One region of the Exiguobacterium sp. E4787 genome, then DNA from elsewhere that is predicted to be linked to it. Evidence: predicted binding sites of a transcription regulator. Region 1 holds the regulator's gene; each other region holds the start of a gene.

The links. Region 1 encodes Rex, which represses fermentation and respiration genes when NADH is low (regulators of the CRP and FNR family bind a similar motif). Its sites were predicted from a motif close to TTGTGAAATATTTCACAA; they were not measured.
Region 2: a site for Rex is predicted at 4,144-4,161, ahead of pflB (formate C-acetyltransferase). Genes of this name have one in related genera too.
Region 3: a site for Rex is predicted at 6,183-6,200, ahead of ric (iron-sulfur cluster repair di-iron protein). Genes of this name have one in related genera too.

Annotation. Positions count from the first base shown of each region.
Region 1 covers NZ_JACSLY010000021.1:7,151-14,662, reverse strand. The annotation lists partial or broken gene KNP80_RS15290 (NADPH-dependent F420 reductase) at 1-315, opposite strand, end outside; gene KNP80_RS15285 (PspC domain-containing protein) at 472-654, shown strand; gene KNP80_RS15280 (FAD-dependent oxidoreductase) at 687-2,033, opposite strand; gene KNP80_RS15275 (hypothetical protein) at 2,226-2,519, opposite strand; gene tatC (twin-arginine translocase subunit TatC) at 2,644-3,432, opposite strand; gene KNP80_RS15265 (twin-arginine translocase TatA/TatE family subunit) at 3,435-3,653, opposite strand; gene KNP80_RS15260 (redox-sensing transcriptional repressor Rex) at 3,653-4,309, opposite strand; gene KNP80_RS15255 (ABC-F family ATP-binding cassette domain-containing protein) at 4,459-6,360, shown strand; gene KNP80_RS15250 (hypothetical protein) at 6,357-6,764, shown strand; gene KNP80_RS15245 (hypothetical protein) at 6,812-7,378, opposite strand; gene tsaD (tRNA (adenosine(37)-N6)-threonylcarbamoyltransferase complex transferase subunit TsaD) at 7,393-7,512, opposite strand, start outside.
Region 2 covers NZ_JACSLY010000004.1:129,172-136,683, reverse strand. The annotation lists gene KNP80_RS06720 (NAD(P)-dependent malic enzyme) at 1-998, shown strand, start outside; gene pflA (pyruvate formate-lyase-activating protein) at 1,038-1,754, opposite strand; gene pflB (formate C-acetyltransferase) at 1,811-4,057, opposite strand; gene KNP80_RS06705 (hypothetical protein) at 4,418-4,840, shown strand; gene KNP80_RS06700 (DEAD/DEAH box helicase) at 4,895-6,061, shown strand; gene KNP80_RS06695 (hypothetical protein) at 6,058-6,699, shown strand; gene KNP80_RS06690 (hypothetical protein) at 6,729-7,512, opposite strand, start outside.
Region 3 covers NZ_JACSLY010000006.1:72,125-79,636, forward strand. The annotation lists gene KNP80_RS08495 (molybdopterin oxidoreductase family protein) at 1-2,048, opposite strand, end outside; gene KNP80_RS08500 (hypothetical protein) at 2,041-2,328, opposite strand; gene KNP80_RS08505 (MFS transporter) at 2,309-3,436, opposite strand; gene KNP80_RS08510 (DUF3221 domain-containing protein) at 3,571-3,942, shown strand; gene modB (molybdate ABC transporter permease subunit) at 3,939-4,580, opposite strand; gene modA (molybdate ABC transporter substrate-binding protein) at 4,577-5,308, opposite strand; gene ric (iron-sulfur cluster repair di-iron protein) at 5,415-6,122, opposite strand; gene aceA (isocitrate lyase) at 6,271-7,512, opposite strand, start outside.

The sequences.
Region 1 (7,512 bases):
CGCAAGTTCTTGCAGATGCTCGGCCCCCGATTTCCCTTCCGGCCGCTCGATCGAATCAAACTCTTTGGCAATCGGATTCGTCACATCGATGACAATCTTGTCGTCCAAGTCCCGGAGCGATTGAATCAAATCGACGGCCGCCGCGAACGGCGTCGTCAATAACAAAATCTGTGCGTTCGACGCCACTTCTTGGAGCGACATCGTCCCCTCGCGCTCCGAGCGCGTCCCGTACAACACTTCATATCCGACATCTTCGAACTTGCGCCCGAGCGTCCGTCCGACTTTCCCTGCTCCTAAAATACCAATCTTCATATAGTCCGACTCCCCTTCACAGTTCTTCGTCTGCGTGCCGTAGCCTTTCTCTTACCCCTTCCCCGGCTTCAGACGAAGAAAAACCTGTGTGCATTGTACGCTTGTCGCCAATTTATATGGTAAAATTTTCATATCATAGTTGAGATAGGAGCCACGCTTATGCAACGTCCGCTTCGAAAATCTGCCACGAACCGCTCACTCTTTGGTGTCTGCGGCGGCATCGCTGAATACTTCGACCTGTCCCCGCTCGGTGTACGTCTGCTCTTTTTGATTGTGCCGGGGAACGTCCTCATCTATATGATTCTCGCCAACTCGATGAAGGACGCCCCACGCTATCTATAAAAAAACTCGGAAGCCGCGGCTCCCGAGTTTTTTTATGCGTTGACTTTATCTTTCATCGCCGCGAGCGCCCCACTGTTGATGAAGTGCCATGGCTTGTTGTAGTGCGGTTGGAAGAAGAAGTCGACATAGGCGAGCTCTTCAACCGTCATCTCGTTTTGGATGGCGAGCGACAACGTGTTGACCGCTTGCGTCATGTCCGCTTTCGAGAGGACTTGTCCGCCGACGACGCGGTGTGTGCCGACTTCATAGACGAGTTTGAACTGAACCGGTTCAGCCGTCGGCATGAACTCCGGACGGTACGCATCCTCAATCACAACACTCTCAACGTCGAGGCCGAACAGTCCAGCTGCTTCTTCTGTAAGTCCAGACGAGGCAATGTTCCAATCGTAGAGACGGAGACCTGACGTTCCTTGCGTCCCTTGATAACGGACACGCGGTGCGATCAAGTTCTCGGCGACGAGCGTTCCCATGCGGACGGCGTTCGTCGCGAGCGGGATGTAGGCATGTGTGCGCGCCGGGTTGTAATAGACGGCACAGCTGTCACCAGCCGCGAAGACGTCCGGGTTGCTCGTGCGCATATATTCGTCGACGATAATGGCGCCGTTGCCGAGCATGTCGACTTGGCCTTGAAGGAGTCCCGTGTTTGGGCGGAAGCCGACACAGAGGATGACGAGGTCGGCCTCGAACTCACCTTTATCGGTCACGACGTGCGTGACGTTTCCATCTGTCCCATGGAACGCTTCGACCGTCTGGCCGAGTTCGAGGTCGATGCCGCGTGACGTCATGTCTGCCTCGAGTTGGTCTGTGAACGACTTGTCGAGATACTTGTTCAAGATGCGGTCGGCACTATCGATGAACGTGACGTGTTTGCCGTACACTTCGAACGCCTCGACGAGCTCGACACCGATATAGCCGGCACCGATGACGGCGATGTTCGTCGCGTCTTTTGCCCGCTCGATGATGCGTTGGGCGTGGCCATAGTTTTTGCAGAGCTCAATCCCAGTCATCTCGATGCCAGGAAGCGTCGGGACGATCGGCCATGAACCAGTCGTGACGATCAAACGGTCGAACGTGTCATAGACGTCTTCTCCCGTGTCGAGGTTTTTCGCATGGACCGTCTTCGCTTCCGTATCGATGTTCAACACGTCGTGCTTCATGCGCATTGTCGCGCCGAGTTCTTCGAGTTCGGTCGGTGACGCGTAAAAGAGCTCTTCCGCACGTTTGACGACACCGCCGACGTGGAGGGCGATCCCACATGAGAGGAAGCTGACGTTGTCGTTCCGCTCATACACCGTGATGTCGAGATTGTCGTGCTTGGCGAGTAATCCTTTGACTGCTGCTGTTCCTGCGTGTGTACATCCGATGACTGCGATTTTCATATGGTTGTCTCTCCTTTGAGTGTTAGGTAAGTTAGTGTTTGTGATAAATATCACATTTACTTTCTGAACTTAGTGTACTATTTCACAAGAAGGTTTGACAATCCCTTTGCTCACTTTTTCACGTAATTATGTCTAAAGTTTGAACGGCTGGTGTGACAACAAAAAAACCGCTCCGCAACCGGAACGGTTCATTCATGAATGGGTCGTGCGTCTTGCTTTAAACCAGTGGTAAGTGACGACGCCGATATAGGTGAGGAGGCCGATCACGTACAGACTGAAGCCAATAAAAATCCACCCCAGCGCGTCCCAACCACGGACGCAGACGAGTCCGATGATACACGATACGTATCCCGCGAGGAGCAACATCAACGAGAAGACGAGGCTTCGCCTGAATCGCGATTTCAAAAAGTTCAGTCCGGCAATCAGCAACATTGTCGTCAACACGCCGATGATGATGAGTTCATCCCCGTAGTACTCCCAAGCCATCGCTTCTCCCCCTGACTGATGTTTAAGTAGTTTTATCGTATCACGTGGGTCCAGTGTTTATCTTGTTGTTAAAAACATTTATTTCCAATCATAAAAAAAGCATCGTCCCATTAAAGAACGATGCTTACTTCTCATTCATTTGTTTCATCAAATCGACTTGCTCTTTCACCATCGCCTCTTTCTCACGTCGGAGCACGCCCCGGTACGTGATGCGTGAAATCGATAAACTGATCTCATACAAGAAAAAGAGAGGCAGTGACACCATGAGGTGCGACGTCAAATCCGGCGGCGTGATGAAGGCCGCGATGACGAATAAGGCGAAGTAGGCGTACTTCCTGATTTTTGAGAGGAAGTACGGTGTCACGACACCGATGCGCGTCAAGAACATCGTCACGACCGGCAACTGGAACAACAGTCCGAATGGAATGGTCAGTTGCAGCAAGAACGTGAAGTAGTTCGACGCCCCGATGATTTGCGTCAGCCCAAGGTCTTGCCCGAGGTCCGTCGAGATATCGAGGACGAGCGGGAACAACCAATAGTAGGCGAACGCGAGACCGATCAAGAACAAGATGAAGATGATCGGGATATACGCGAGCGTCGCTTTCCGCTCATTCGGGTGCAGACCAGGTGCGACGAACGCCCACAGTTGATACAGTAGAAACGGACCGGACGCGACGAGCCCGATGACGAGCGCCAAGTTCAAGTAAATCATGAGCGGGTCCGCGACCCCAAAGGCGTTCAGTTCGAGCCCTCGTTCGACGAGGTCCGCCTGCAGATAGGCGAGCACGTATTTGACACTCGGCAAAGCGATCAAAAAGAAGGCAAAGACGACAAATGCCGACAGCATCAGTCGTCTCCGCAGCTCTGTCAAGTGATCGGACAGCGCCCGCTCTTGATCAGGTTGATGATTCATGATTACTGCTCTTTCTTCTCAAGTTCTTTCTTATCTTTCTCGTCATGTTCGTTCATCATGCCGTTTGTGGCATTTTTGAACTCACGGAGCGTTTGTCCGGCGGCGCGTCCGAATTCAGGCAATTTCTTCGGCCCGAAGATGATGAGCGCGACGATGGCGATAATGAAGATACTCGCTCCCCCAGGAATACCGACGACGAGCAACGATGATAGTAATTCCATTATTGATGGACCCCCTCAGCAGATGGATAGTGTTGCATAAAGTAAATGAGCGACTGGAGTTCGATCGACAAGTCGATATGATGGACGCGGACCGTGTCCGGCACAGTAAGCCTGGCCGGTGTGAAGTTCAAGATGCCTTTGATGCCGAAGCGGACCAAGTCATCCGCGACAGGCTGCGCATAGGTAGACGGCACCGTTAAGATGGCGACATCAATCTTGTTTTGTTTCATGATCTGTTCCATCTCATCCACGTGATGAATCGGGACACCGGACATCGTCGTGCCGACTTTTGTCTCGTCTGCGTCGAACCCGACGACGATATGTGTGTTATTGTTTTTAAGGAAGTTGTAGTTGACGAAAGCTGTCCCAAGATGACCAACCCCGACTAAGGCGACGTTCGTAATCTCGTCCTGATTCAGTGTCTTACGGAAAAAGTCTAACAGATACTGTACGTTATAGCCATATCCCTTTTTCCCGAGCGCACCGAAGTACGAGAAATCGCGACGAATCGTGGCCGAATCGACCTTGACCGCCTCGCTCAGTTCAGCAGAAGAGACACGCTGTTTTCCTGATGAATGTAGGCTTTGGATAAACCGATAGTATAGTGGCAACCGTTTGGCTGTCGCTTGCGGAATCTTTGGTTCGTTTTGACTCAACGGAAAGAGCCTCCTTTTTACGACGCGTTTCAAACGAATCTAATTTCATACACCTTGATTGTAAACGAATTCACATGACCACTCAATGAATATACCTGAAAAGGGGAAGAAATAAAGTATACTAAATAGAGAGAAAGGGGTTTTTTCACTTGATCCTACTGCAAGTCAATAACTTATCGAAATCATTCGGCGTCGAGCCGATTTTAGAGAACGTCAAACTCGAGATTCAAGAAGGCGAACGCGTCGCGCTCGTCGGCCGTAACGGTGCCGGCAAGTCGACACTGCTCAAAGTCATCGCCGGGGAATACAACTACGACTCGGGCGATATCATGAAGCCGAAAGACGTCACCATCGGCTACCTGGCCCAAGATTCAGGGTTAGAGTCGAACGAGACGATGTGGAACGAAATGTTGACTGTCTTCACCGATTTAATCGAACAAGAAAAGACGCTGCGCCGCATGGAGCAAGACATGGGTTCCGAGCGCATCTTGAACGACCCGGCCGCCTATGAGCGCCTCTTGTCGTCTTACGATGAAGAACAGCATACGTTTAAAGACCGTGGCGGCTATCAATATGAGGCGACGATCCGCTCTGTCCTTCACGGGATGCGGTTCTATCCGGACGACTTCGAACGCCGCATCGATACGCTCTCCGGCGGACAACGGACACGCCTCGCCCTCGCGAAGATGCTGCTCCAGAGTCCAGACCTGCTCATCTTGGATGAGCCGACGAACCACTTGGACATCGAGACGCTCGGTTGGCTCGAGAAGTATTTGAGCGGCTATAAAGGCGCCGTCCTCATCGTCTCCCACGACCGCTACTTCCTCGACCGCGTCGTCTCGGTCGTCTATGAGTTGTCGCGCCACCGGAGCCGTCGCTTCGTCGGCAACTACACGAAGTACCTTGAACAGAAGGCTGCCATTTACGAGCAAGAGAAGAAACAGTTCGAGTCGCAACAAGAAGAGATTGCCAAGATGCAGGATTTCATTCAGCGTAACATCGCCCGGGCGACAACGACGAAGCGGGCCCAGAGTGTCCGTAAACGGCTCGAGAAAGTCGACCGGATGGAAGCGCCGGACGGTGATGAGCGCAGCGCCGTCCTCTCGTTCTCAATCAAACGTCAAAGCGGGAACGACGTATTGAGCGGCAGCGACCTCGCCATCGGCTATGAAGAACCGATCGCCCAAAATCTCCGCTTCCAATTGCAGCGCGGCGAATCGGTCGCCCTCGTCGGCCCGAACGGAGTCGGCAAATCAACGCTCCTGAAAGTGTTGACGAAACAACAGCCGCCCCTTACCGGTGACATCCGCTACGGCACCGGCGTCGAGATTGGCTACTACGACCAGGAGCAACAGAACTTGTCGGACGCCAACCGTGTCATCGACGAGATTTGGAACGACTGGCCGCTCATGCGCGAACAAGAAGTGCGGAGTCTGCTTGGACAGTTCCTGTTCAGCGGTGACGATGTCATGAAACGTGTCCATGAACTGTCGGGTGGTGAACGGGCCCGCTTGACGCTCGCGAAACTAAAGCTCGAGCAACCGAACTTGCTCATCTTGGATGAGCCGACGAACCACTTGGACCTCGATTCGAAGATGATTCTCGAGAACGCCCTCGTCGACTATCCGGGCACAATTCTGTTCGTGTCGCACGACCGCTACTTCATCGATCGGCTCGCGACGCGCGTCTTAGAGATCACGCCGAACGGCATCGACGAGTATCTCGGCGATTATTCATATTACGTCGAGAAGAAAGAAGAACTCGAAGACCTGGCCCGACTCGCCCGCGAAGAGACGAAACAAGTCATCGTCAAGAAGCAGCGCGCCGACAAGGAACAGCAACGTGAGGAACGCCGGATGAAACAACGGATCGAGGAAATCGAGCTCACCATCGAACAACACGAGGCCCGTCTCGAGGAAATCGAGCAGCTCTTGTGTGAACCGGACGTCTTCAACGACTTCGCTCGGGCGCAGGAACTGTCGACCGAGTCCGATGCGACGAAAGAATCGATCACGGCACTGTATGCAGAATGGGAGGAGCTCCATTCATGATGCGATTCCGTGCGATGCGAATCGAATGGATGCATGCTTTCCTGACCGGTCTCGCCTATATCGTGCCGACGGGGACGGAATTCGTATCCGAACTGATTCGTGGGGAGCCGACGGTCGTCCCGTCGTTCCTGTTTTATTTCTTGCCGGTCGTCATCGGCTTCATCATCCAGACGTGGAGCGGGATTGTGATCAGCTTGTTGAGCGGCCTGCTCATGAGCACGCTGTTCATCCGCCTCGTCGTCTGGCCGGTCGATGTGACCGTGCACAGCTTTTACACCCCAGGCTCAGTGTGGGGACACTTCTATCAGTCAACGCTCCTCATGTGGCTGCTCGCCCTGCTCGTCTTCATCGTGAGTTGGGTGAATATGTGGCACAAACAGAACAAACATCATCCGGACGTATAAAAAAGGGAAGCCGTCTCCAAGTTGGAGACCGGCTTCCCTTTTAACAGTTAGAAATAACGTAGCGGTTGGAACCCGCGGGTATGGAAGTCGAGCTTGAGCCCGTCTTCCGTGATAAAGAACACGTACTCGTTCGTATCGACGTCACGGACGAACACTTTATAGAACGTGAGCGCCTCCTCACGGTTCGTCACATACTTCGCCTCATGCGTCGAGATGACTTGCGCGAACAGTTGCTCTTCGTCAAACTCGTTGACGATATCCTCGAACTTGGCCGCTTCCTCTTCGGTCGCTTCCCGGCCCGGGCCAATCTCATAATACGCGTCGCTCGCTTTCGGTTGGACGCCGAGATTGCGGTCGACGACGATGACACTCTCGATGTCCTGATCGTCTAGGCTCTTATAACCGTACAACGTCTCGACGAGCGTGTTCTCACCTGTGACCCGGCCGATGCCTTCGATTGATTCCGCTCCCGTGAGCGACCGGACGCGTGTCGCTTCCGGTACGATTTCTTCTTGATAAGCGATATTATAAGCGCGGATAATCTCTCGTACTTGCAAAAACGTCGCGACGACGAGCAGTACGACCAGACCTCCAATGATGATGCGTTTCGTCATGTCTCTATTTCCCCCTAGACTGTCATGCTCTCTTCTAAGGATAACCCAGGAACCGCATTCATCGCCAGTGTATCGCGCTTTCCGCGCACATACGCGTGGTGTGCCGCCACCCCAATCATACCGGCGTTGTCTCC
Region 2 (7,512 bases), on a different contig from region 1:
TCGGCAATATCGGTCCAGAAGCCGCACTGCCGGTCATGGAAGGAAAAGCCGTCTTGTTCAAAAGCTTCGCCGGCGTCGATGCGTTTCCCATCTGTCTCGATACGCATAACGTCGATGAAATCGTCCGGACGGTCGAACTGCTCGCACCGACGTTTGGTGCCGTCAACTTAGAAGACATTAAAGCACCCGAGTGCTTTGAAATCGAGGCCCGGTTGAAACAATCGCTCCCGATTCCTGTCTTCCATGACGACCAGCACGGGACGGCCATCGTCGTCTTGGCCGGTCTCGTCAACGCGTTGCGCCTCGTCGATAAAACGATGCCTGAACTCCGTGTCGTCATGAACGGTGCCGGAGCCGCGGGCATCGCCATCGCCAAACTGTTGAAGCGTTTCGGTGTCGAGGACCTCGTCATCTGTGATACGAAAGGCGCGATTTACGAAGGACGCGTCGAGGGGATGAACCCGTTCAAAGATCAAATCGCCAAAGCGACGAATCGGAAGCAACACGAAGGATTGCTCGCCGACGTGCTTCAAGGTGCCGACGTCTTTATCGGTGTCTCGGCGGCCGGGGCCGTCACGGAAGACATGGTCCGCTCGATGGCCGTCGATCCAATCATCTTCGCTCTGGCGAACCCGATTCCGGAGATTATGCCAGACCTCGCGACAAAAGCCGGGGCGCGTGTCGTCGCGACCGGCCGTTCCGATTTCGCCAACCAAGTGAACAACGTCCTCGCCTTCCCAGGTATTTTCCGGGGCGCACTTGACGTTCGCGCCAGCGAAATCAATGAGGAGATGAAGGAAGCGGCCGTCCACGCGATTGCCGATTTATTGACCGAAGAAGATTTGGCGAACGGGGTCGTCATCCCAAGCCCATTCGATGAACGAATCGCACCGGCCGTGGCGGTCGCGGTTGCCAAAGCTGCCGTCGAGACCGGCGTCGCCAAACGTCCGCTCGATGAGGCCGCCATCCGTCAGCACGTCAGTCAAAAACATTTGTAATCCAAAAACTGCGCAGACCATGACGGTCTGCGCAGTTTTTTAAACGGTTCCTTGTAAAATCCCTTCCGCCCATTCGACTTCTTCCGTCGTCGGGGGTTTAATTCCTTTGAGCGGATAGTCGAGACCGAGCGCCTCCCATTTATAGACGCCCATCTCATGGTACGGCAAAATTTCGACTTTCTCGACGTGGTCGAGCTTTTGAATGAACGCTGCCGTGCGGCGGAGCGCTCCTTCATCAAGTGTCCATTCCGGGACGAGGACGTGGCGAATCCACATTTTCGTTCCGCGCTCGGATAAATGTTCAGCGAGCGCGAGCGTGTTGACGTTGCTCCGTCCTGTCAGTTTCTTACACATGTCATCGTCGATATGTTTGATATCAAGCAACACGAGATCCGTATGGTCTAAAATTGCATCCAAGTTAGGGGGACGAAGTGCACCGGACGTGTCGAGTGTCGTATGAAGCCCGTGTTTCTTCGCTTCACGCAAGAGCGCCTCTAAAAACTCTGGCTGCGCGAGCGGGTCGCCCCCAGAAATCGTGATGCCGCCTTTTGACGCTTCCATGAACGGACGATAGCTGAGCGCTTCTTGAATGACGTCCTCGGCCGAACGATGGTTATTCTTTTTGAAATCCCACGTGTCAGCATTGTGGCAATACAAGCAACGAAGCGCACAACCTTGTAAAAAGACGATAAAACGAATTCCCGGGCCGTCAACGGTTCCAAACGATTCGACCGAGTGTACATATCCCATTGTCATCGAAATGACCTCCTAACGAATGAGCGGCCCTCGAGTGAAGGCTGCCAAGCCTTTGTTTACAATGAACCGTGGAACGTCCGGTTGATGACGTCGATTTGTTGTTCGCGCGTCAACTTGATGAAGTTGACCGCATAGCCAGAGACGCGGATGGTGAGCTGTGGATATTCTTCCGGATGCTCCATCGCATCGAGCAACGTTTCACGGTTGAAGACGTTGACGTTCAAGTGATGTCCTTTATGCTCGCCGCCCATATAACCGTCAAGGAGCGCCGCCAAGTTGAGTTCACGGGCCACTTCTTCTTTACCGAGCGCTTTCGGTACGATTGAGAACGTGTATGAAATTCCGTCTTGCGCGTGTTCGAACGGGAGTTTCGCGACTGATGAGAGCGACGCAGCTGCCCCTTTTGTATCGCGGCCATGCATCGGGTTCGCACCTGGTGCGAACGGTTCGCCGGCGCGACGTCCGTCCGGTGTGTTCCCTGTCTTTTTGCCGTAGACGACGTTTGATGTGATCGTCAAGACCGATTGCGTATGGAGCGCGTCGCGATATGTTTTATGCTTGCGTACTTTTTGCATGAACGATCTCGTAAGTTCAACGGCGATTGCATCGACACGGTCGTCGTTGTTGCCGAATTTAGGGAAATCGCCTTCTGTCTCGAAGTCGACGGCAATGCCTTGCTCGTTGCGGACCGGTTTCACGGTCGCATATTTGATGGCTGAAAGACTATCCGCCGTAACCGAGAGGCCGGCGATGCCACATGCCATCGTCCGTAAAATCTCAGGGTCGTGGAGCGCCATCTCGATTCGTTCGTACGCATATTTATCATGCATGAAGTGGATGACGTTGAGCGTGTTGACGTAGAGCTCGGCGAGCCAATCGAGCGTCCGGTCGAAGTCAGCATATACCTTGTCGTACGTGAGCACGTCTTCGGTGTTCATCTCCCAAACCGGAGCGATTTGGTCACCGCTCTTCTCATCGCGGCCTCCGTTCATGCTGTAAAGCAGTGCTTTCGCCATGTTGGCGCGGGCTCCGAAGAATTGCATCTGTTTCCCGATTTTCATCGGTGACACACAGCAGGCGATGCCATAATCGTCGCCGAACTCTGGAAGCATGAGGTCGTCGTTCTCATATTGGATAGCGGACGTCTCAATCGACATCTTCGCACAATATTGTTTGAAGCCTTCTGGCAATTTCGTCGACCAAAGCACCGTCAAGTTCGGTTCTGGTGCTGGTCCGAGGTTCGAAAGTGAATGCAAGAAGCGGAACGAGCTCTTCGTCACGTTCGAGCGTCCGTCTTCGCTCATCCCACCGATTGACTCGGTCACCCATGTTGGGTCACCTGAGAACAATTCGTTATAGTCTGGTGTGCGTAAGAATTTGACGATCCGGAGCTTCATAATGAAGTGGTCGACGATTTCTTGGACATCCGACTCGGTCAAACGACCCGCTTCGATGTCACGCTCTGCGTATACATCAAGGAATGTCGAGACACGTCCGAGTGACATGGCGGCACCGTTCTGTTCTTTGACGGCTGCGAGATAAGCGAGGTAAACCCATTGATATGCCTCTTGTGTATTTTCCGCCGGCCGGCCGAGATCAAACCCGTACGCCGCACCGAGCTGTTTCAACTCTTGGAGGGCCCGGAGCTGTTCAGACATTTCTTCCCGTGTCCGAATGTCAGACTCTGATAAGAAACCGCCACGGTTCGCCAAGTCTTTTTTACGTGCGGCAATCAAGAAGTCTAACCCGTACAAGGCAACGCGACGGTAGTCGCCGATAATCCGTCCACGGCCATAGGCATCAGGAAGTCCTGTGATAATCCCTGACTTCCGTGCTGCTCGCATCTCAGGTGTATACGCATCGAAGACACCTTGGTTATGCGTTTTGCGGATTTCCGAATAAATCTTTGTGATTTCAGGATTCGGCTCGAAGCCATACGATTCAAGTGCAGCGTCGACCATCCGGATGCCGCCGTTCGGATGAATCGAACGTTTGAACGGCTCGTCCGTTTGAACGCCGACCACTTTCTCCAGCTCTTTGTTTAAGTATCCTGGTCCGTGCGAGACGATTGTCGATGGGTTGTTTTGATCGACTGCCCAAACACCACCGCGTTCGCGCTCTTCTTTCGTCAATTCCATCACTTGTGCCCAAAGACGATTCGTCGCTTCGGTCGGTCCGACGAGGAAACGGTCGTCTCCTGTGTACTCATGTCGGTTCAAACGGATAAACTCACCGACGTTCACTTCATTCGTCCACTGCCCAGGTACAAATCCTGACCAGGCTGATTTAATTTCGGTTGCCATTGTGGGTCACTCCTCATAGTTGAGATAACTGCGTGCTTTCTATAAGTTGAGTGTACGTGAAAACGTGAACATTATGTTTTACATCCTTGTGAAAGTTGTAACAATCTCATGAACGTTGGCGTGAAGCCATTTTTGTAAGCGCTTTAAATTCTGTTATAACGTATTTCTCATTAACTATGAAACAGATAAATCACGTCACGACGCGATTCAAGTCGATTCTGTATCATCTGAATTCGGATGTGACGATTTGTACAGTTTTTAGTGTGATGTATATCACGACTCAGGGATAGAACTTGAATTTTTGCCTTACATCGGACACAATGAAGGCAGAACATTGTAGAAGAGGAAGGGGTTCTTCCCATGACGTACGAATTATTGACAGCTGATCACGACTTGAAAGCCGGTGACCGCATCTCCCTTAAAGTAGAAGCGAACGGTGAACAACGTGATGGATTTATCACAGAATTTGAAGACGCAGGTTTTTGGATTCGGTTTGACGACGACATCGAAAACGAGGATTTTATCGATTACCGCGATAACTTGCTCGCTGCGCTCATCTCGCGCCCGATTGACGTGGCAGCGACATATCCAGAGCTCGCCTCATACGAACGGTTGACGAAAGAATTGCAGTATCGTGTCTATCAAGGCTTCACCGTTGAAGGCGTTGAGGCGTCGGCTGACCAAATCGATGTGCATATCAAACTCATCGAGGACGGACAGACGTTCACACAGACACTTCGCTCTTCATTCGACCAAGACACGGAACATGTTCGCTATATTTAAAACAGGGAGCACTTATGCTTCCTTTGTTTTTGCCCCACGATAAGGAGAAATGATATGAACTTTACAAAACCATTTATTAACGAAGCCTGGGATCGCCTTGGCTTCACTGAACCAATGCCGGTCCAAGCAGAAGCGTTCCCGCTTCTGTTGGACGGTAAAGACGTCACGATTGAAGCGCCGACAGGTACCGGGAAGACGCTTGCTTATTTGTTACCCGCCATTGAAAAAATCGACGCATCGAACGACCGAATTCAAGTCGTCATCGTCGCGCCGACGCGTGAGCTCGTCATGCAGATTCAAACAGTCGCGCAACGATTTACCGAGAAAGGTGATGTCCGCATAGCTTCATTTATTGGCGGTGTCGAATTGAAACGTCAAATCGATCGCTTAAAGAAAAAGCCGCATTTGATCGTCGGGACACCAGGCCGACTCGTCGAACTGATCGACAAGAAAAAATTGAAGCTTCATGAGACGCACACGATCGTCCTCGATGAAGCCGACCAAATCATCGACAGCGGATTGACAGAAGCCGCCGAACGCATCATCAAGCACACGGCGCACGAACATCAAATCGCCCTCGTATCGGCAACGCTCACAGACACGCTTCAAGCATGGGCGGCCCCGTTCTTAAAGGAGCCGGCACACGTGAAAATCGAACGAGCCGTGAGCAGTCAAGTGACGTACGGCTACATGTTGACGACACGCCGCTACAAGCCGGAATTGCTTCGTCGTTTGTCACACGTCAACGGTGTCAAAGCGCTCGCTTTCATCAACAACCGCTCATTCTTGCCACCACTCAGAGGCGAACTCGATAAAATGAAAGTGAACTACCGGATGCTCGACAGCCTAAAAGGGAAACGTGAACGTGTCGAAACGCTTCGCGAATTCCGTAAAGGCGACTATCCGCTCCTCATCACGACAGGTCTCGCGGCCCGTGGTCTCGACATCGAAGAAGTGACGCACGTCGTCCACTTCGATTTGCCAGAATCGATTGACGACTTCATTCACCGCTCGGGCCGGACGGCACGCGGGAATGCGGCCGGGACCGTGCTCTCGCTCGTGACGGATGAAGACTTGACGCACTTGAAATCGTTCGCCCGCCAACTCGGCGTCGAATTGAAAGAACTCGAGATTTATCGTGGCGACGTCATCGAGAAACGGATCGAGGATAAACCGCCGGTCGTGAAGCGTCCTGCGAACAAACGAGGACCGCGCCGATGAAAAAAGAGCGGAAAGTAATTCCATTCCCTTTGCTTGTAGAAGAGTCCGAATTGCTGGCCGAGCTGAAAAAGTTGTATGAGCAAGCCGCTCTCGCGCGCAGCACACATTGGACGAACTATATTCAAGAGATCGCCTCGGAAGGCACATGGCAGTTGAAAGACGCCGAGCTATTCCGCGACCTGTTCATCGACTGGGCCGTCTTCTTCGAGACGGACGAGGACGGGATGACACCGCACGGCCGCTACTTGGCAGATCAAAAAGCCGACATGTCCCCTGCCTTGTATCACGCGCTCCGTGGCTTGGCGGTCCCGCGTTGCTCGGTGTTTGAAGTGACCGAGGAAGGACTGCGCGACTGGGAGACGAAAGAGACGTATCGCGTCAATCTCCCGGAAAAACGTGAGGTCGGTGACATCATGCTCGGCAAGCTGCTCGATATCCGAGGCAGCTGGCGTTTCGGGTCGGCGTTCCTCGCTCTTCCGGCGAAAATGGCCGGTAACGTATCGGACCTGTATATCGACTTCACCGATGAGGTCGGTCCGGGTGCGTTCCTCGATCAGTTCCCAGAGTTCTGCGCGGAACTAATTGACATGTTGCTCGATTTAGAAGACGGGGTCATCGTCCCGAAACCATCAAAATAACCGAGAGGCGGTCGCCTCTCGGTTATTTGTTATTGTAGATAATATTTCGTGTTGGACACCAACGCTTTCGCCGCATCGTTCGTCGCCTTCACGACAGCGCTCGAGATGGCTTTTCCATCTTGATAGACGTCAATGACGGCCCCTTCTTTCGTCGGGCGAATATGATACAGTTGGTTATCGACATACCAAGTCGTGCCGACCGAACCATCGATGACTTGTCGCGTCGATTGCTTTCCAGTCTTCAAGTCGACAACGAATTCGGTCCCATCTTCCTGCAAGACGATTAATTGATCCTCATAGACGGTTGCGCCCCACATATCCCCTTCAGCTTTTAACTCGACGACACGCTTCTCTTCGGTGTCATAGGCATACACGCCTGGACGTTCCGTCTCGTTCGTGTACGTCTGACCATCTTCGGTTATCGTTTCGTATGTCCCAAGACGTACCGGGAGGAAACGATTATCGGCTGCGATGGTCATCCGGTTCTCATCGTAAAACCTGGATGTTCCGACAACACTAGAAATAAAGCCGTCTTCTATTGAGATTTCTTCAAGGGTGATTTCAACCGCCCCTTCATCAAACACGGCGATTTTTGTTGCTGCTTGTCTATCATAACCGTCACTATAAATCAAATGAACACGACCATCTTGAACGAATATGCCGTGCCAGTTCCCTTCCATGACTTCCACTGCACCGCTAACATTTGACGGGAACGTCGTCGTGGCAATGTCGTTGCCTTCGGTTCGGAAAAGAATGATTTCATCGTTTCCTTTTTGTCCGATGCCGACATACTCCTCTTTCGTGCGTAACGAT
Region 3 (7,512 bases), on a different contig from region 1:
AATTGATTGATGGCGAGCTCTTTGCCCCAATGGTAAGGGACAAAGACGGTATCGTTTCGAATCGCCTTCGTCAAACGCGCCTCGACGACCATCGCTCCGCGGCGTGTCCGCAGTTCGACTTTGTCACCCGTTTGTAGGCCATAACTTGAGGCGAGCTCGGGATGAATCTCCACGAACGGCAATTTTGACATCGTGCTCAAGAAATCGACACGACGCGTCTGGTTGCCAGACAAGTAATGGAAGACGACACGGCCCGTCGTGAGCGTGACCGGATATTCTTCATTCGCATATTCGCCGGCCGGTCGATACGTGACGACGGGCAAATTCGCTTTCCCGTTTGCCGTACCAAACCGTTCTTTGAACATCGTCGGTGTGCCTGGATGGTCTTCAGACGGACACGGCCAGAAGACACCATATTCGTTGTCGATTCGCTCCCACGTGATCCCAGAGTAGTCGGCCGCTCCACCTTTTGTCGCGATGCGGAACTCCTCCCAAATGTCACGCGCCGTCTCGTACGGGAAGTACTGTCCGCGTCCCATCCGTTCAGCGATCCGCTTCATGATTTCCCAGTCTGGAAGCGAGTCTCCGAGCGGTTCGCGCACTTTCCGGATCCGAATGACACGTCCTTCTAGGTTCGTCGTCGTCCCTTCATCTTCGGCCCACGAACACGCCGGCAAGACGACGTCCGCGAACTCGCAAGATTCTGACATGAAGAAGTCGCTGACGACGAAGAAATCGAGCTTATTGAAACTGTCCCACACGTACGGTAGGTTCGGTGCCGAGACGGCCGGATTCGAACACATGAGGTGCATCGCCCGAATCGTTCCCGCTTGAATCTCATCGAACATTTCGAATGCAGACACACCTGGTTTTGGCATCTCAGAAGGATCGATGCCCCAGACACCGCTCACATATTCGACGGCTTTCGGGTCAGTTAACTTCCGGTAGCCCGGTAACAAATCGGCTTTTTGTCCATGTTCCCGTCCGCCTTGGCCATTCCCTTGCCCGGTCATCGTAGCGACACCCGAGGCGAATTTTCCGACCATGCCGCGCAGAAGTGCCATCGACGTGTAGAGCGAGACGTTGTCGACGCCTTTTGACTGTTGTTCGACACCACGGGCAAACAACATGACCGACCGTGGGCTCTTTCCGTAAATGTGACCTGCCTTTTCAAGCTTTTCGATAGCAATCCCCGTCACATCACTCGTCCGTTCGAGCGTCCAGTCACGGACCGACGCCTTCAACTCTTCGTAGTTATCGCAACGCTCATCCACATACGCTTGATCGACATAATCGTGTTCGACTAAAAAGTTGAGCAGTCCCATCGCAAGCGCCGCATCCGTCCCCGGTTTCAAATCGAGGTGAACATCGGCGACACGCGCCATCGGAATCTCACGCGGATCGGCGACGATGATTTTCGCGCCTTTGTCCTTTGCTTTCCAAATATGTTGCGTCGTCGTCGGATGACATTCGGCGATATTCGAACCGGCGACAAAGAACGTGTCGACATGCTCGAACTCCGTCCACGGGAGCGTCGCCCCGCGGTCAATCCCGAGAGTCTTTAAGAAACCGCCGGCAGCAGATGACATACAGAAGCGGCCGTTATAGTCGATGAATCGTGTGCCGAGTGCGACCCGCGCATACTTCCCGACGAGGTAACATTTCTCATTCGTCATCGAGACGCCGCCGAAGACAGACACCGCATCCTTTCCGTGCTCTCGTTGAATCCGTTTAAAGTTCGCTTCGATCACGTCGAGCGCTTCGTCCCATGTCGCTTTCTCAAACTTGCCATTCCGCTTGATGAGCGGTGTGAGGATGCGGTCCGGATGCTCAATCGTTTGATAGGCCGTGACGCCTTTCGGACAAAGCTTGCCTTTATTCACCGGGAAATCGTAGCGTGGTTCGACGCCTTTGACGGCTCCGGTCTTCTCATCGACCCGGATGTGCATGCCGCACTGCATACCGCAGTAACAACAATGGGTCGTAATCAGTTTCTCACCAGGTTTGATTAAGTTCTGTACTTCTGGCGACGTTAAAAAGTCACTCATCGTCTTCCCCTCCATAGAACGTTTCCGCTCTTCGTTTTGAAAATCCACTGACGTGATAGCCGTTAATCGTTTGAAGCGGATAATGCATCCCGTCACTTCCTGGCCGTCCGAGCGCCGAATCGAGCCGGGCCCGACGACGACAGGCGTGACAGAGGTCTTGGACCGTATGTGCCGCATCGACTTTTACGAGTTGGTCCGACCCTTCGAGCAATTGTTTCACTTGCTCGATTTCTTCAAGCGTCCCGGTCGGTTCTCCGCATTTAACGCACAGGTGTCTCATCTTTTGCCTCATCTTTCGTCTCCTTCGGCCGGCCGAACCCTGGCATCGACATGCCGGTATTCGTATCGACCGGGTGCGTCGACAACTGTCCATTCATCAAGTTCAACTGCATCTTCACACGCATCGAACGTCGACACGGTTGGCAGTAATCCGACAGCTGGGTCCCGTCACTGAGTCCGAGCTGAATCGTCTGTGCTTGTAAAATCGCTTGGACGTCCTCGACTTGATTGTCCGTTGCATAGCGTGTGCCACAACCAGCGCAGACACGCGTCTCATCCGCTTCGACTTCCCGGTAGTTCATCGGTACGCTGGCTGCCATCGGTCGGACCGGCAAGTGGAACAGTTTACCGAACGGGAAGTAGCATAAAAAGATGATGACGGTCAATTGATGGAACAAGGCGAGTTCATGATGGACGAAGCCGCCGAAGAATACGTACGACACGGTCAACAAGAGACCTGATACGGTGACGATGAGCAACATGAGGAGCGGTAAAATATCAAATTCGAATCGCTGGGTCACTTTCACGTCCTGGTCGTTAATCCGGCGATAGAGTGCCATGAGCACGCCGACGAGCAACATGAGCGCGGTGATGTTCAAGCCGTTATAGACGAGCTCGGCGAACAACCCGTGCGCGGCCATTTTGATGGTCGGGATGTTGAAGACGACGATTTGATACGTCTCGATATCAATCAAATCAAAGCGCATCCATTGGAACGTCAAGCCGAACGTGATGGCGAACGACCCGAGGCATCCCCAGGCGATCAACATATGTTGGGTCCAGCGGTACCAGCCACGTTCCCAGATGAACTTCTGTAAGACGATGTTATTGACAGTTGTCGTGGCGACGGCTTTACTGGCCCGTTTCTTTCCTGCCTTCATTTGTTTAAGGCTCCGCTTCAATACTTGCGAAGTGGCCGGCCGTGCAAAGAATAACGTCAAACGAACGACCATCCCAATCATGCAAATGACGGCGGCGATATAGTAGCCGAACAACGCCATGTCCACGTGCTCAAATCCTGCCGACGCGACCCACGTCGAGAGCACCAAGGCGGTGAATCCTACGAACGACCACTTTGCAGCGGTCGAATAAAAATAACGATCGGACATATGTGTTCCTCCTTCTCTTTCCGAGCGACTTCATAGTTTCATCATAAAGATGACATCTCGACTTAACTGTTACTTTTTTCACAGATAAGCGATTCGAGACGTGACAGAATAATGAACGAAGGAGGCGTTCCCTTATGAAATCATCATTCAAAATCATGTTATTTCTCGCCATCGCAGCCATGCTTGTCGTCTTTTCCATCGGGTTTGTCTTCGCTAACCGGGCGACGACCGAGCCAGACGTCGAAGGATATGTGATTGAAGTGAATGAGTTTGACCGCACCGCTCTCGTCATCAGTGGTATCACTGCAGAAGAGGCCACGCTCTCTCCTGACACTCTTTTCGCGCAAAGTGAACCGGAAGACGTAAGTTGGTTCAAGTTTCAAGTGAAAGCCACGTTCGAACAAATCGCTGTCGGGGACCACGTCCACATTTGGAAAAAGACCGGCCCAAGTATCTTAAATACTCCGAACCGGTCTTATGTGAAAAAAGTCGACGTGATTGACTAATATTGACGTTTGCCATAACGTTCACTCAGCCATAGGACTAAAAACGCCAAACCAACCAACCATCCGCTCCAGACGAGTGCCTGGGTCATATCACCGTTGATTGTCGCCATATAAATCGCAGTAGCGAGTGTCATCGTCTCGCCCGGAATGTTCCCGGCAATCATCATCGTGATCCCGAACTCGCCGATTGACCGTGCGAAACCGAGGACGAAGCCGCTCGTCAACGCGGGTAGCAGCAGTGGAATCGTCACGTAAGTGAACAGTTGACGCTCTGACCCGCCGAGCACGCGTCCGGCCTCATACCATTCTGCATCGAGTTGTTTGAGCCCGAGACGAATTGTTTGGTAGATGAGCGGAAACGCGGCCAAGGCGGACGCGATGACGTTCGCCTGTTTGGTGAACAAGATGGTGACGGGCAAGAACCCACCGATCCCGTTGTTCCCAAGGACAATCAAAGCGTATAGCCCGATGACTGTCGGCGGCAAGATAAGCGGCAGTAAAAACACTGTCTCCAGCAGCCGCTTTCCTTTAAATTGACGGTGATGCATGAAATAGGCCGCTCCGAAGGCAAGGACGAAGGCGCTCACCGTCGCCATCATCCCGACTTCGAATGTGAGTTGAAGTGGAGATTGCGTCATTTGGAAAATCCTTTCGCCAAAAAGTGAGCTTGAATCTCATCATCAAACAAACGCGCATAGATATCGCGGACGTATGGATCATGCGTTAAGCGAACTGCCGGATACGAAATCGCACCCGTCGCTTCAAACGGGACCGACTGAATCGACTCGATGGCCGTCGTGAGTTCCGTTTTATAAACGAATCCCGCATTGGCGTCACCTTGTTCGATGAGCGTCAGCACTTGTCTCACGTTTTGGGCGAACATGACTCGCGGCTCCACTTCCTCCCACACATCTTCCCCTTCGAGCGCCACTTTTGCGTAACGACCGGCCGGGACATTGATCGGATCACCGATGACGATGCGAGCACATGTATTTAAGTCGTCCCACGTCTCCGCGCACGGTTTCCCTTTCGGTGTTACGAGCCACAATTCGTTATGCAAGAACATATCCCGCTCTAGAATCGGGATTTGTAATCGGTCGACATCGTCAACGCTCGCGGCTAAAAAGATATCTGCCGGAGACCCGTGATTGATTTGTGCTCGCAAAGCGCCGCTCCCGTTCGTCACGACCCGAACATCAATCCCCTCGAATTCCGCTTCAAGTTGTCGCTCGATCTCTTCCAAAGCCGGTCCTAAGCTCGCCGCTGCTAGGATGGTCACGGTGTCCTCCGAATCTGAACTCGACCAGACTTGACTTAGTAATAAGGCGACTGCCATCCCTATGATGACTCCACTCACCCGTTTCATGATTGATCACTCCTTTGCTTCTCTTTTATCGTAGCGATTGCTTCGCCTCCCATCTGTATCAAACGTCACAAAAATACACCCCTACGTCAGTAGAGGTGTGCCCTTATTAAGCGAACGTGCGCGCCCGCGGGAATAAAATGTTGTTCTCGAGATGAATATGTTCGAACGTATCCGATTCGAGCGCTTCTAACCGTTGATAGACAAGACGATACGTCCCACACGCACCTTCAGGCGGCGTATAGTCGTTCGTGATGTGCCGAAGCTCTTTCAAGATGTCACCCGCTGCTGCATGTTCTGACTCGAGCGAAGCCAAAATGTCATCAAGCTCCCGTCTCGTTTCAGCTGTCGGTGCCGTCTCATGACGAAGCAACGTCGGGAAGTCTTCCGTCTCTTCTTTGACGATATGTTGTTCAAGTTCCACTTTCAATTGATTGAACAATTGGTGAATGCGACCGAGGTGCGGATGATTTTGTCCGTGAACCCGGAACACTTTTGTCACATATGGTGTGAGCTGAGGCAATTCGTCCGTCAAAAACTGGTGATGCTTATAAATGATGTGCTCAATCAATTCCGAAGAAGAAGCGGCATCCCAATCGATGCTCTTCTCGTTCATCTCTTGCTTGCGTTGATAGAGCGCATTGACTTCTTCTAAAATATCTTCTGTCGACCGTTTCGATTTGTCAGTCGCTTCAGCGAGTGGTCGGTTGCCACCACAACAAAAATCGATTCGGTTCCGTTTGAAGATGTCTGCTGCTTGCGGGCATTGTTTGACGATTTCAGATACGTGCGTATCGCCCGTGAATGTCTGTGTCATCTGTCATAACCTCCATATTCGTTTTGACATGTTTAGCGTAGCAAGAGTTTGACGACAAAAATGTGAAATACGTCACATTTAGGTGAACGGGATTGCCTCGTTCCAAATTTGGACACAAAACAGCCCCTCATTTTGTGAGGGGCGTCGATTAATGGGAAGGCGTTTCAAACTGCTCTGCCTCTGTCGATCCGGCCAGTGCCGTCGTCGACGACTGGCCTCCAGAAATGACGAGTGACACTTCATCAAAGTACCCGGTCCCAACTTCGCGCTGGTGACGTGTCGCCGTATAGCCATGCTGCTCCGCCGAGAATTCAGCTTGCTGCAACTCGGAATAGGCAGCCATCCCGCGGGCTTTGTATCCGCGTGCGAGTTCGAACATTCCGAAGTTGAGCGAGTGGAAGCCAGCGAGCGTGACGAATTGGAACTTGTACCCCATCGCACCGATCTCTTGTTGGAATGTTGCGATTTCCTCGTCCGACAGCTTCTTCTTCCAGTTGAACGAAGGTGAGCAGTTGTAAGCAAGCAGTTTGCCCGGATATTTCGCGTGAATCGCATTTGCGAATTGGCGTGCCTCGTCCAAATCGGGCTCGGACGTCTCGCACCAGACGAGGTCAGCGTACGGTGCGTAGGCAAGACCACGCGCGATTGCCTGCTCGATGCCTGCCTCGGTGCGGTAAAACCCTTCCGGTGTCCGGTCACCGACGATGAACGGATGGTCGATTGGGTCGATGTCGCTCGTAATCAAATTCGCCGCGTGAGCATCCGTCCGGGCGACGATAATCGTCGACACCCCCATGACGTCTGCCGCGAGCCGAGCGGCAATCAAGTTTTTCACGGCCGTCTGTGTCGGTAGCAACACTTTCCCGCCGAGATGTCCGCACTTCTTCTCTGACGACAATTGATCCTCAAGATGGACACCGGCCGCCCCCGCCTCAATCATCGCCTTCGTCAGTTCGAACACGTTGAGCACACCGCCGAAACCGGCCTCCATGTCAGCGACAATCGGGGCGAACCAATGCGTATCGCCTTTTCCTTCCGCCGTTTGGATTTGGTCGGCGCGTTGAAGCGCCTGATTGATCCGTTTGACGACGCTCGGCACCGAATTGGCCGGATACAGGCTTTGATCCGGATACATATGTCCCGACAAGTTCGCGTCGGCGGCAACTTGCCAACCGCTCAAATAGATGGCCTCAAGACCAGCCTTTACTTGCTGGATAGCCTGGTTCCCCGTTAACGCCCCGAGCGCGTGGACGTAGTCCCGCTCGTGGAGTAACTCCCATAACCGTTCCGCTCCTTTTGTCGCGAGCGTATGTTCAATTAACACCGACCCCCGAAGTCGCATCACGTCTACCACTCCGTATGGACGTTCGACCCCAATAAATCGTTCCGA